One region of the Lutibacter sp. A64 genome, then DNA from elsewhere that is predicted to be linked to it. Evidence: riboswitches for the same ligand, from Rfam matches in the RefSeq annotation. Region 1 holds a riboswitch; the other holds the start of a gene.
The links. Region 1 has a riboswitch for cobalamin ahead of MKD41_RS14305 (TonB-dependent receptor plug domain-containing protein). Riboswitches for the same ligand answer to the same signal wherever they lie in the genome.
Positions count from the first base shown of each region.

Region 1 (7,499 bases):
TCGTGTGTTTATTAATATTTACAACAACTATTTTAAAGATAAAACTTATAGCTGGTTAACAGAGCAACAAAAAATATTTTTAAACACAACCAACTCACATAGAAAAGATAATTTAATTGGAAACAAAGCCAAAAATCTATTTATGACAACTATAGATGGGAAAACACTAAACTTATATGATGTTTCCTCTCCTTATACTGTAGTTATTTTTTGGGACCCTTCTTGTGGCCATTGCATTAAAGAACTTCCAAAGATAAATAAATGGTATCTTAAAGATTTAAAAAGTAGAGGCGTTAAAATATATGCCGTAAATTTAAATCCAGATTTAAAAAAGGAATGGATAGATTTTATTGAAAAAGAACAATTAAGCGATTGGATTCACGTAACGCCTACCAAAGTTGTGTATGGAGATTATTCTAAAGAAGAAGTAGATTTTCAAACATTGTACAACGTTGTACAAACACCTGTTATGTACTTATTAGATAGCACTAAAACATTTAGAGCAAAAAATATTAGTGTAGAAAATTATATAAATATTATAAACCAATTACAACCTTAATTTAGATTATAATCAGTTTAAATTATACCTTTAAACAACTTTAAAGGTATAATTTATTTAAAGGCATTAAAAATAGTAGACTACTCCTTATACCAGCCCGAATATTTTACATAATTATTGGCTATTCTATCTATTTCACCAGAAATTAATTCCTGACTAATATCTTTTACTTTTTTTGCAGGAACACCCGCAAAGATAGTTCCTGAAGGAACATGAGTTCCTTTAGTTACAACGGCACCAGCTGCAATTATAGAATTGCTTTCTACAACACAATCATCCATAACAATAGATCCCATACCTATTAAAACATTGTCGTGAATTGTACAACCGTGAACCATTGCATTATGACCAATAGAAACATTGTTTCCAATATTAGTTGGGTATTTTTGGTAGGTTGCATGAATTACTGCTCCATCTTGAACATTTACTTTATTTCCCATTTTAATGTAGTGTACATCACCACGAATAACAGCGTTATACCAGATACTACATTGATTCCCCATTGAAACTTCACCAATAATTACACAGTTTTCAGCTAAAAAGCAATCATCTCCAAAAGTTGGTTTTATACCATTTAATTCTTTAATAATCATACTAAATATATTTTTACTTAAAACATTCTATTTGTTTTACCACTTCTTTCGTTCCAAAATCTTACGGAGCCATTACAACCAAAATTAAATCCTAATGTAATTTGATGGTAACTAGCATTGTCAAATAAAATTTCACCTGTTTGCTTTGTGTAAGTATAAGCAAGCATAAATTTTTCAAAATTTACACCTACAATTGGTGTTATATAATTTATTTGATCGGCATCTACATTATCAAATCCTCTTCTATACGAAAAAGCTGCCCAAAGTTTGGCCGTTGGTAAATGCTTATAAACTTTCATATTAAAATCTACAAATTTCTCTTTTGTTCTTTCTATATATTGAACCATTACAGAAGGTTCAAATTCTATAGTTTTCCTATTTTTATAATAATCGAAATAATATCCAAAAGAAAACAAATACCTACGTAAATTTAAAGATTCATATTGACTATTATATAAATTTCTAGCATTTAACATTAAATTTTTAACGGTAAAATATCCAAAAAAATCTACATTATGATAAGCCATACTAAAATCGGCATTAAAATAACGTTCACTTTGTACAATTTGTGAAATTTCTGGATCTGGAATATTAAATGAAGATTCATCAAGTTTATTATTCACCATCATAAAAGACAGCCCAAAAGAAAGCTTTTTATAATCTTCTATTCGTCCTAAAGTTAAATGATACGCATATGCTGCTTGAACACCTTGCTGACTATGATACCCATTTTTATCATTAAAAATAATTAAGCCTAAACCTGCATTCGTTCCAAATTTAGAATGAATATTTAAAGTTTGTAATGAGGGTGCATCTTTTATACCACTCCATTGATTTCTGGCAGTTAAGCGCACATTTCCACAATCTCTAAATCCAGCTGCTGAAGGATGCACCAAAAATACATTGTCAGATAAATAATCTGAATATATTGGAAGTGTTTCCTGAGCTTCTAGTGTTATAGAAACCAATAAAAACAAACTAAAAAAAGATACTTTTAAATTTTGCATTATTTTAATAAACTTTCAAATATACTAATTATATATATATAATTTTTTTATATTAAATGAATATTCTGCCACCAGCTATATATGAAACTTTTAACCACTAACCTAAATAAAAAAAGTCCTAAAATTTTAAAATAATAGGACTTTTTTAAGGTTGAAAAATTAAAACTTAATCGTTAAAATAAACGTTGTTTGAACCAACTCCAGTAGTAATTGATTTTAAAAACACACCTTGTAAATCGTAAATTAATAATTCACTGTTTTCAGAAAAACCATTTACATCTGAATAAAATATTTTATCGTTTTCTACAGCAAAACCATACCCAATAAACCAAGATGGACCTTCTACATTTGTATCAACTAAAGGAGTATCTGAAAACTCGGTACTATTTATACTTGATGCATAAATTTTAGACCCTGAAATAAAATAAATCATTCCATCTTCAATATCTATTTGACTTGGACTTGTTAATGTTCCTCCTACTGTAATCTCTCCTATAATGTCATTAGTAGATGTACTAATTTTAGTAACTCCAGTTGTATGCATTGCATAAATTACTCCATCTTCTTCTTCCATAGAATTTAAGCCATCTCCTGTAGTAATTGTTTTAACAATTGTATTTGTAGTAAGATTAACAACAGTTATAGTATTTCCATAACCAAATGCTGCATTTTGTACATACATAAAGCCATCTTCTATAATAATTTGTTCTACAGTACTTCCAATTTCAATAGAAGTATTATAGCTAAAATCTGAAATATTGTAAACTCCAATACTTGATGTTCCTGAATTAGAAATATATAATTTACCATCTTCAACTTCAGCATATCTTGGACCACTAATATTTTCAGTAATTGTTGTTACTTGTGTAAAAGTATATCTATCAACAACTTCAATTTTGTTGCTATTATTTAGAACTAAATACGCATAATCATCTTCAAACGTAATACTTTGTAATACATCGCCTAAAGCTGCATTGTTATTTACTGTTGAATAAACATCGTTAGCCGATTCTAATAAATCTTCTGAAATATAACTTACAGAAGCAGTTGGCGTACCGAAATTTCCTTCATTAGATACTATAAATCCTAAATCATAATCGCCCTTAGGCACATAAACTTCACCTGATGAATCATCATCACAGGATACAAACATAGTAATTGATAATAAAACTAATAAAGTTTTAAAAAATTGGTTTTTCATTGTGTTAAATATTTAGTGTTAAATAAAATTGATAATTTCTTAAAGGCATTGGTTTATAAGCAACACTTTGGTAAGTTGTATTCCAAAGGTTTTTTATTTTAAAGCCAATATGTATTGCTTTTTTGAAATCTAAAGCAACTCCAAAATTTAAATTTGTTAATAAGTACGGATCTAAAGCTGTTTTTTTATTGTTATCGGTTTGGGTATAAACAACACCTGTATAATTATTATTTAGATTTAGATTTAGTCTTTTGTAATTGTATAAAACAGACAATACCGTTTTATGATAAGGAACGTATGTTAACTGTTTATTGGTTTCTTTATTTTGAGATTTTGTATAGGCGTAAGACAAACTGCTTTTAAGGTAATGATTGCCAAAAAAGTGACTATAAGCTACTTCTGCTTCTACTCCTTTTATTAAAACTTTATTGGTATTTGTAGGTTTCCAAACCGTACTAGAAACTGGTAACCAGACAATTAAATCTTTTACATTATTATAATACCCCGTTAATTTGAAGTTAAAATGATTAAAAATAAATGTATTGGTTAATTCGTATTGCAACGAAGTTTCAGGTTTTAAATCTGGATTTCCTGCTCCTGGCCAAAACAAATCGTTTAAAGTTGGCACTCTATAATTTTTAGAGCTATGAATACTAATTTTATAGTGCGGACTAACCTTAAATTCTGAACCAAAAGTAAATAACAACGGACTCTCATAATTAGAAGTATTATCACTATTAACAGTAAGTTGGTACACTAACTTATCCGTTATATTGTGCTTAAAATATGTACCTAAAGTAAAAACTTCTCTTTTTTCGTTATTATAATTAGAACCTTTACCCAAAGTATTGTTATAATTAATAAACGCTTTTAATAAAAAAGCCTTGTTTATTTTATAGCCAAATTCATTTTTAATAATTTTAGAAAACGCAGTTCCAGTACTTAAATCGCTATCTGTAGTTACATCTGGAAAGTAGGTATAATCTTCATTGATTAAAGCTGTTTTTGTATTGATAAAAAACTTGTTAAACACACCATTATACTCAAACATTAACCTTAACGTTTCATCTTTATATTTAGTTCTACTTTGCGTGGTTTCTAAAATAGAAAAATGACGTAAACCATTAAATAATGAAGAGTATAATTTAAGTTGTTGTTTTGAATTAAATTTATAAGCTCCATTTAAAAAGGCCGATTTATTATAGAATTCTCCGTTTTCATTTTTTTGATTGGAATTGGCATATTTATAATCGTTATCAGAATCAAAATAAGCTAAACCACCATTAACATTTAAATTTGAAGTTGAAGTGCTTGCTTTTAGACCAATTTCTTTAGTGTTAAAACTACCATAACTGGCATTTACAGTTAGTTGATCTTGTTGCTCAAAAGAAAAATTATTATTTAAATTTATACTTCCACCAATAGTTCCAGTTCCAAATTGTGTGCTTCCGCCTCCAGGCCTAATAACAATTTCATCAAAACTAGCAGTACTAATTGTATTAAAATCTGTTTGACCTAAAAATTGAGAATTAATATTTATTCCATTCCAAACCACAGCTGTTTGCTGTGCCGTGGTTCCTCTAAAAGAAGGTGAAGAAACCATTCCTAAACCATTTTCTTTAAAAGAAATGGACGTTTCAAAATTTAAGACTTCTGTTAATTGTGGGCTATAATTTTGAATTGTTTTTTTAGATAAAATAGTTGTTTTTTGACCGATAGATTTTTCTATTATTTTAACAGATTTTAGATAAACAGTATCTAAAGCTTCAGCTTTCTTTTCTTGCGAAAACAATGCGAAACTATAAAAAAACACAACTAAAATTAAAAAATATCTCATAATTAAAATGTTGTTTCTCCCGACAACTAACTTGTAATTAAGTTGTTATTTTCTGGCAGGTCTCCTGGCTCGCGTCTTTTTGTTAACCTTCCCACACTTTACAATGCAGTGGTTATTTTGAAGTTATGTAACAAAAAGCATCTTTATAAAAAGACTTAGCTTACAGTTGCGGGAACAGCTTCTGAATTTAACAGAATTCCCTTTTAATTCACATTTAAAAAATAAATGCAAAACCAAACATGCAGCAAATATATAACTAAATATTAATCTATCTACGTTTAATAAACCTAAATTTAGCCGAATTTCGCATCAACCTATACACTTCTTAATTTAAAATATATGTACAAGTTAACATTTGTAGTTAATAAAATTTGTATATATAAATTATGAGATACTGAGACAAGCTCAGTAAGACGTTTAAGTACAATTTGCTTTAAACTTTAGAAAGTTATTAAAAAATAACCGCTACAAAAAATCTAGCTTTTCTTATTTGCTAATTGCCCACAAGCGGCATCAATATCTTTCCCTCTACTTCGTCTAACGTTAACAATTATATCGTTCATTTCTAAAATGCTTATATAATCGTCTATTGCCTGTGGATTTGCTTGTTGAAACTCACCATCGTCAATTGGATTGTATTCAATTAAATTAACTTTACAAGGCACATATTTACAAAATTTAACCAAAGCATTTATGGCTTCTTTTGTATCGTTAATTCCTTTCCAAACAACATATTCGTAAGTAACTCTGCTGTTTGTTTTTGCATACCAATATTCTATAGATTCTTTTAAATCTGTTAACGGAAATGCTTTACTAAAAGGCATTATTTTAGACCTAACCTCATCTATGGCAGAGTGTAATGAAACTGCTAAATTAAATTTAACTTCATCATCTGCTAATTTTTTTATCATTTTAGGAACTCCTGAAGTAGAAACCGTAATTCTTTTTGGAGACATTCCCAAGCCTTCTTCTGAAGTAATTTTTTCTATAGATTTTAATACATTGTTATAATTCATTAAGGGCTCTCCCATTCCCATAAAAACAATGTTTGATAATTTATGATTGTAATACAATAAACTCTCTTGGTTTATTGCTGCAACTTGATCGTAAATTTCATCGGGATTAAGGTTACGCATTTTCTTTAAACGCGCCGTTGCACAGAAGCTACAATCTAAACTACAACCAACTTGGCTAGACACACAAGCTGTTGTTCTGCTTCCAGTAGGTATTAACACAGATTCTACCACTAAACCATCGTGTAAACGTACAGCATTTTTTACAGTTCCATCAGCACTGCGTTGCATATCATCAACTTCAATATGATTAATTACAAAATTAGTTTCGAGCATTTGTCGTGTATCTTTTGAAATATTTGTCATTTCTTCAAAAGAATGTGCACTTTTACTCCATAACCATTCATACACTTGGTTTCCTCTAAATGCTTTATCACCATTTTCAACAAAGAAATCTCGTAATTCTGTTTTGGTTAATGCGCGTATATCTTTTTTTGTACTCATTTATTGGTTCTCGTTTAGAAAATAAATTGTCTAAAAAGTGTAAAAAACCTTCATTCTGAACCAGTCTGTTTCAGGTTGACGAAAATCTTACTTTTTAGACAATTAAACTTTTAAAAAAATAATTTTATTAGATGATTAACATCGCATCTCCATACGAGTAAAATTTATATTTTTCTTTAACAGCTTCTTCATAGGCTTCCATTAAAAAATCATAACCAGCAAAAGCAGCTGCCTGCATCATTAATGTAGATTTTGGAGTATGGAAATTTGTAATCATACAATTTGCTATACTAAAATCATAAGGAGGGAAAATAAATTTATTGGTCCAACCATTAAAAGCATTTAAGCGACTATTTGAAGACACAGAGCTTTCAATAGCTCTCATAACAGTTGTTCCAACTGCACAAACTCTTCTTTTAGAATCTATAGCATTATTAACAACAGAAACTGTTTCATCTGAAATAATAGCTTGTTCAGAGTCCATTTTATGTTTTGATAAATCTTCTACTTCAACCGGACTAAAAGTACCTAAACCAACATGCAATGTAACTTCAGCAAAATCGACACCTTTAATTTCTAAACGTTTCATTAAATGTTTAGAAAAGTGTAAACCAGCTGTTGGAGCTGCTACTGCACCTTCGTGTTTTGCATAAATTGTTTGGTAACGCTCTTCATCTTCTGGAGTTACTGCTCTTTTAATAAATTTTGGCAGTGGAGTTTCTCCTAATTCTTCTAATTTTTTTCTAAATTCTTCATAAGAGCCATCATATAAAAAACGTAATGTT
Region 1 is NZ_CP092487.1:3,504,114-3,511,612, reverse strand. Features, by position in the region: gene MKD41_RS14325 (redoxin domain-containing protein) at 1-559, shown strand, start outside; gene MKD41_RS14320 (gamma carbonic anhydrase family protein) at 640-1,152, opposite strand; gene MKD41_RS14315 (PorP/SprF family type IX secretion system membrane protein) at 1,170-2,159, opposite strand; gene MKD41_RS14310 (YncE family protein) at 2,326-3,360, opposite strand; gene MKD41_RS14305 (TonB-dependent receptor plug domain-containing protein) at 3,365-5,197, opposite strand; cobalamin riboswitch at 5,235-5,450, opposite strand; gene rlmN (23S rRNA (adenine(2503)-C(2))-methyltransferase RlmN) at 5,674-6,714, opposite strand; gene queA (tRNA preQ1(34) S-adenosylmethionine ribosyltransferase-isomerase QueA) at 6,842-7,499, opposite strand, start outside.

Region 2 (7,499 bases), 1.4 Mb from region 1:
TATTGTCTATAATTTTGTTGATATGATCTCTCATGCCAAAACAGAAATGGAAGTTATTAAAGAATTAGCTAGTGACGATAAAGCCTATAGATCTTTAACAAATAGCTGGTTCTTAAACTCTCCGTTGTTAGATATGATTCAAAAAGCACAAAAATTAGGATTAAAATTAATTATTACTACAGACCACGGTACCATAAATTCTAAAGCTCCTTCAAAAGTAATTGGCGATAAAAATATTAGTTCAAATTTAAGGTATAAAACAGGCAAAAGTCTTTCTTACGAAAACAAAGAAGTATACGCAGTTAAAAATCCGAAAGACATTTTATTACCTTCTTTAAGTTTAAATAGTTCATTTATTTTTGCAAAAGAAGATTACTTTTTTGCATATCCAAACAATTACAATCATTTTGTAAAATATTACAGAAATACCTACCAACATGGTGGAATTTCTTTAGAGGAAATGATAATTCCTTGTGCTATATTTGTACCGAAATAAAGTTGAGAGGTTGAATTTAGTAATAAAAGCCAATAAAATTCGTCACCCTGAACTTGATTCAGTCTCTCATTATAGTTAGTTACTAAACGTGAGATGCTGAAATAAATTCAGATTTGACGACCATTAAAACTAACAATTAAACAGTTCAACAAATCAACCATTAAACATTAAGTACGCGTATGATAAAAAATTACACACTAGAACAACTTCCAAAAATTGCTGAAGAAGTTCTTAAATTTTCAAAAAATAAAATTCTCCTTTTTTATGGTGATATGGGAGTTGGAAAAACTACTCTTATAAAAGAAATTGTTAAAAAATTAGGTGTTTTAGATACCGTAAGCTCCCCTACTTTTTCCTTAGTAAACGAATACCATACTTTAAAAAACGAAAAAGTTTATCATTTCGATTTTTATAGAATTGAAGAAGAAGAAGAAGCTATGGATATGGGAATTGAAGAATATTTTTACAGTAATAATTGGTGTTTAGTAGAATGGCCAAATAAAGTAGAAAATTTACTACCTTTAAACTCGGTAATAATTAAAATTACCACATCAAAAAAACAACTACGAACTATAGAAGTTATAAATAATGGGTAAACAAATTACTTCACCATTTAGTAAGCACGAATTAATTCCTTTAGAGGAAACTTTAGAAATTTCAAAACAAAAAGGCGAACTTGTTGTTGGAATCCCTAAAGAAACACACTACCAAGAAAAACGTGTTTGCTTAACGCCAGATGCAGTTGCAGCATTAACCAACCAAGGGCATAAATTTATTATTGAAACAGGCGCTGGTGATGGTGCTAATTTTTCTGATAAAGAATATTCTGAAGCTGGCGCTAAAATATCATACGATATTAAAGAAGTTTTTGGATGCCATATTATTTTAAAAGTAGAACCACCATCCTTAGAGGAAATTAAATTAATTAACCCGCAAAGCATTATATTTTCTGCATTACAACTTAAAACGCAATCTAAAAAATATTTTGAAGCCTTAGCTAGTAAACGCATTACAGCTATTGCATTTGACTATATTAGAGATGAACATGGTATTTATTCAGTTGTAAAATCTTTAAGTGAAATTGCAGGTACCGCCTCAATTTTAATTGCTGCGGAAATAATGAGTAACGATAAAGAAGGTAACGGATTACTATTAGGAAATATTAATGGAGTCCCTCCTACCGAAGTGGTTATTTTAGGTGCAGGAACAGTTGCTGAATTTGCAGCTCGTTCGGCCATTGGTTTAGGAGCAAATGTAAAAGTTTTTGATAATTCAATAACAAAATTAAGAACAATTCAACACAATTTAGGTAGACCCATTTACACATCAACTATACAACCTAAAACACTTCAAAAAGCTTTAATGCGTTGCGATATAGCTATTGGTGCCATTAGAGGTAATTCTCGTTGCCCTGTAATTGTTACAGAAGAAATGGTTGAACAAATGAAAACGGGTGCTGTTATTGTTGATGTTAGTATAGATCGTGGAGGTTGTTTTGAAACTTCTGAAGTTACTACACATAAAAATCCAATTATAGAAAAATATGGGGTTTCTCATTATTGTGTTCCAAATATCCCTTCTAGATACTCAAGAACTGCTTCAGTATCAATAAGTAACATTTTTACACCTTACCTTTCTAATATTGCTGAAGAAGGTGGATTTGAAAATGCTGTTAGATATGACAAAAGTTTACAAAAAGGTATGTATTTTTACCACGGAATCTTAACTAACAAATCTGTTGCAGATTGGTTTAATATTCCTTTTAGAGATGTAAATTTATTATTTTTATAATATGACTTTTAAACAACGATTGCCATACTTTTTAGGCGGATTAATTATAGGAACCATTATTGTAGTATTTATTTGGGGTAAAAAAAATACTACTTTTGATTACGGTCCAAATGCACGTGTATTAAAAAATATTAGAGCTAAAGAACGTATTTTTTCAGAAAATGCATTGACTATTTTAAATACCAAAAAAATTGATACCGCATATATTTCTCAAATCCTAAAGAATGGAGATGTAGATTTAGCTCATAAAATTAAATTAGACAGTTGCCTATATCAATATAATATCAAAGGAATTGATAGCCTAAAAAACATTACACTTACAGTTATTAATTGTGAATCTAATGCTATTATTAAAGCTATTAAAGTTGAATAAAACCCAAGTTTAAGTAGCTATTTACACAAAATAACACCTATTTAAAACAATACTTCACTATACTTTTAAACATAACTAATTGACACTTAACACTACTTAAATTGTTTCTTTTTTATTATATCTAAAAGGAAATTAATTAGGAAAAAAACAATTAACTTTGCGGCGTTTTTAGGTGACTTTATAAGTTTAAAAGGGAATCAGATGAAAACTCTGAACAGTACCCGCTACTGTAAATTTCACAGGTGATTTTTTCACCGAAATGGCTTTACCACAACCACTGTTTTTTTAAATGGGAAGGTAAATAAAGCTGAAATCAGTCAGGAAACCTGCCTAAATACATATTAAATATCAAAGCTTTCGGGAATAAAAGCTTATGGTACGTTATTGTATACTACCATATTTATTACCTAAGGTTTATATTGTTGTAACCATATAAATTAACAAATAAAATGAAACTTAAATTAATTTTCAGTATAACGCTGTTTACACTTGTTTTTATGTCTTGTTCTGAAGACAATTCGCTATTTTCCCCAAAAATTTTAGTTCAAAAAACAAATTACCAATTAGATTTTGAAGAAGCAATAGTATTGAACCCTGAAATAGAAAATTTAACAGAAACTACTATAAATTGGTTTCTAAATGATGAAATTGTATCAACTGAACCAACATATACTTTCTTATCAAATTCAATTGGTGAAAACGAATTAAAATTAGTTGTTGAAAATTCAGCAGGTAAAGAAACCTTAATATATAACATCCGTGTTTTTGGAAAATATGCCGAAGGTGTTTTTATTGTTTCTGCTTCTTCTGAAAATGATAATGGAACTGTTGGATTCTTAAAAGATTCAATATTTACATCTAAAGTTTTTCAACTAGAAAATCCAGATAAAACATTAGGAACCGATTTAATTAGTGGACAAATTTCAGATAATAAACTTTACTTCGTTTCACAAAGTGGTGCTAACTATATAACTGTTACAAATGCTGAAACTTTAAAACTTGAAGAAACTATTTCTACTTCTGAAGCTAGAAATCCAGCATATATTTCACTAGTAGATAATGATAAAGCATATATTTTAAGCGCTTACAGTAATACCAGATTACTTTATAATGTAGATTTTACAAATGCTGCAATTCAAAATAAAATAGATGGTATTTCAGATGTTCCTGCTATACAATCGGCTGTTTTAGCTATAGAAAATAAATTACTTATTGCTGATGGAAATTCAGTAAAAGAATTTGATACAACTACTGAGTCTGTAAATGAAATACTTACATTTTCAGATAATGTTTCAGGAATTGTTACCGATCCAAATAACAATATTTGGATTGCTACAGAAGGTAGAAATGAAGAAGCTACATTTGTAAAATTAAACGCTGATTTATCTATTGCAGAAACCGTAAAATTAGGTACTGATGTAAAATTATATCGTAATGGAATGTTGACTTCAGCTAATTCAAAATATTTTTATTGGCAAGAAACTTCAACAGGAAACATTCATCGTTTTGATAGCGAAAATAAAACTCAAGAATTATTTATAACACCATTTAATTACAACCTGTTTTTTACTACAGCTCTTAAAATTCATCCTAAAACTGGAGACATTTATTTAGCCGGTGTAACAGACTTTTTTGATATGAGTAATAGTGTAATGCTAATTTTTAATGAAGAAGGCGAAGAATTAAATAAGTTTGAGAACATAGGAACTGCTCCTACTGACTTTGTTTTTAATTATAAAGAATTATATCAATAAACAAAAAGCAGCTTAATTTTTATAAAAAAGTAGTTAATATGTATAATTAACTACTTTTTTTATTTTAAAGTTTATTTTCATTAAAATATACTTCCTTTATTTTTCTAATACTTTTAATGGATTTCTCTAACCAATCTTGATATTTTTCTCTTTTCTCAATTTCTGTTAGTTGCCAATCAATAGTTGAGGCTTTTAATTTCTGATTCATATTTTGAAGAATAATTGCAGCAGCAACAGAGATATTTAAACTCTCTGTAAAACCAACCATTGGTATTTTTAAATAACCATCTGCATTATCCATCACATCTTTAGAAAGTCCTTCTTTTTCAACTCCAAAAAAGAACGCTGCTTTTTCTAAAATATCAAAATCTTGCAATAAACAAGATTCATTATGTGGTGTAGTTGCAATTATTTTATAGCCTTTTTCTTTTAAAGCCGAAATACAATCTAGTGTATTATTGGTGTTTTTTTGATTATACATCGAAAAGTCAATCCATTTCTGAGCTCCTTTTGCAACCAATCTAGATGCATAAAATTTATATTTATTCTCAATTACATGCATATCTTGAATTCCAAAAATATCACAAGTTCTTACAACAGCACTCGCATTATGAGGTTGAAAAATATCTTCAATTGCAACCGTAAAATGTCTTGTACGTTCGCTTAACACCTTTTCAAATAGGTTTCTTCTTTTTTCAGTAACAAATTGCTCTAAATATTCAATATACTTCTCATCTACCATCTAAAATTATCTTTTTTCAAAGATAAATCTTTACTTTTGAATAATAAAAATTCGAAATAGCATTTATTAAAACTCTAAAACATTTATATGAAAAAAGTTGTAATACTAACTGGCGCAGGAATTAGCGCAGAAAGTGGAATTAATACATTTAGAGGTAGCGACGGACTTTGGGAAGGACACGATGTTATGGAAGTAGCATCTCCTATTGGTTGGAATAAAAATAAAGAACTGGTTTTAGATTTTTACAATAAACGAAGACAACAATTATTATCTGTAGCTCCAAATTTAGCTCATAAATCATTAGTTTTATTAGAAAATAAATATCAAGTAAACATAATTACGCAAAATGTAGACGATTTACACGAGCGCGCAGGCAGCAAAAACGTATTGCATTTACACGGAGAATTATTAAAAGTTAGAAGCACTAAAAACCCTAACTTAATTTATTCTTGGAAAAAAGATCTTTTATTAGGTGATTTATGTGAAGACCATTCGCAATTAAGACCACATATTGTTTGGTTTGGAGAAGAAGTTCCTATGTTAGAAAAAGCAATAGAAATAACATCTAAAGCAGATATACTTATTATTATTGGAACATCTATGCAGGTATATCCAGCTGCTAACTTAATTAATTTTATAGAGCCTAAAATTCCAGTTTATTTTATTGATCCAAAACCTGCAATTCAAAAAAATTACTTTCCAAACTTAACAGTTATTTCTGAAAAAGCTAGTACAGGAGTTGCTAAAGTAGTTACTGAATTAATTGACTTGTAGCCTTAAATAAATCTCCTTTTGAAATTACACTTCCCATTTCAATTAACTTAAAAATTTCTAAGTTACGTTCTTCGGCATATTTTTTTGAAGCTTTAAAATAATCAATACTATCATTTACAGGATTTTTTAAAAACCAATTAAAATCGTTTGTATCTAAAAAACTTTTAGTTGTATCGTTTAATTTTATGTAAATTCTAATTATTTCTTTTGAAGAGCATTTAAAAAGATTGATATCATTTTTAGAAATATGTTCTAAATATTTAGTTTTTGAAAGTACATCTTCCCAAACAAGATCACTAAAAATATTTAATTCTTCATCTGCAACTTCAGGTTTTTCAACTTTAATAGTTTTCCATTCCTTAACATCTATTTGCTGTGTTGCTAAAAATTTAGCAAATTCTTCATGCAATTCTAATAATTGTTCTTTTGTTAATTGTCTGTATTTCATAGGTAATTAAGTTTAAATAAAACTAAAAAAAATCAATTTTGTTACTTAGCTATCAAAAAAAAACCGCCCAAATTGGGCGGCTTAAATATATAAAAATCTTACGATTTTATTTGTCTTCTGCAATTATTTCAACAGGTAATTCAACAATTACAGCTCTATGTAATCTAATAGTTGCATTGTATTTACCAAGTCTTTTAATATTTCCACCTTCAACTTTGATGTATTTTTTATCAACTTCGTGACCAGCTGCAGCTAATGCTTCTGATACATTTCCATTGTTTACAGAACCAAACAATTTAGTTCCGTCACCAGTTTTGGCAGAAATTTTAATTTCTAATTCTTTAATAGCATCTGCAATTTTAGTTGCATCTTTTATTAGTTTTTCTTCTTTGTAAGCGCGTTGCTTTAAAGTTTCTGCTAATACTTTTTTAGCTGATGAAGTTGCTAATACTGCAAATCCCTGAGGAATTAAATAGTTACGACCGTAACCATTCTTTACAGTAACAATATCATCTATAAAACCTAAGTTTTCAACGTCTTGTTTTAATATAATATCCATGATTCCTTTCAGTTTTATTTTAACATATCGCCAACATATGGCATTAAAGCTAAGTGACGAGCTCTTTTAATAGCTACAGAAACTTTACGTTGGTATTTTAATGAAGTACCTGTTAAACGACGTGGTAAAATTTTACCTTGTTCGTTTACTAAGTATAATAAAAAGTCAGCATCTTTATAGTCAATATATTTGATACCATTCTTTTTAAAACGACAGTATTTTTTTACTTGTTTAGTGTCAATATCTAGTGGAGTTAGGTAACGAACATCACCTTGTTTTCCTCCTTTTGCTTGTTGTTCTATAGACATAACTCTTATTTTTTAGTTGCTTTAACTCTTTCTCTTCTTTTCTCAGCCCAAGCAGCAGCATGTTTATCTAACTTTACAGTTAAATAACGCATAACGCTATCATCTCTTCTAAATTCAAGTTCAAAAGCGCTAATTTCTTGTCCGCTTACTTTGAATTCAAATAAGTGATAAAAACCACTTTTTTTGTTTTGGATTGGATACGCTAATTTTTTTAGCCCCCAGTCTTCTTTTGAGATCATTTCGGCACCTTTAGA
Region 2 is NZ_CP092487.1:855,657-863,155, reverse strand. Features, by position in the region: gene MKD41_RS03435 (bifunctional response regulator/alkaline phosphatase family protein) at 1-496, shown strand, start outside; gene tsaE (tRNA (adenosine(37)-N6)-threonylcarbamoyltransferase complex ATPase subunit type 1 TsaE) at 676-1,092, shown strand; gene MKD41_RS03425 (alanine dehydrogenase) at 1,085-2,287, shown strand; gene MKD41_RS03420 (hypothetical protein) at 2,289-2,660, shown strand; cobalamin riboswitch at 2,814-3,008, shown strand; gene MKD41_RS03415 (DUF5074 domain-containing protein) at 3,110-4,414, shown strand; gene MKD41_RS03410 (TrmH family RNA methyltransferase) at 4,479-5,156, opposite strand; gene MKD41_RS03405 (SIR2 family NAD-dependent protein deacylase) at 5,244-5,930, shown strand; gene MKD41_RS03400 (DUF6495 family protein) at 5,908-6,378, opposite strand; gene rplI (50S ribosomal protein L9) at 6,485-6,937, opposite strand; gene rpsR (30S ribosomal protein S18) at 6,952-7,245, opposite strand; gene rpsF (30S ribosomal protein S6) at 7,251-7,499, opposite strand, start outside.
Region 2: linked by a shared signal. The riboswitch ahead of MKD41_RS03415 (DUF5074 domain-containing protein) and the one ahead of MKD41_RS14305 (TonB-dependent receptor plug domain-containing protein) in region 1 are both predicted to bind cobalamin.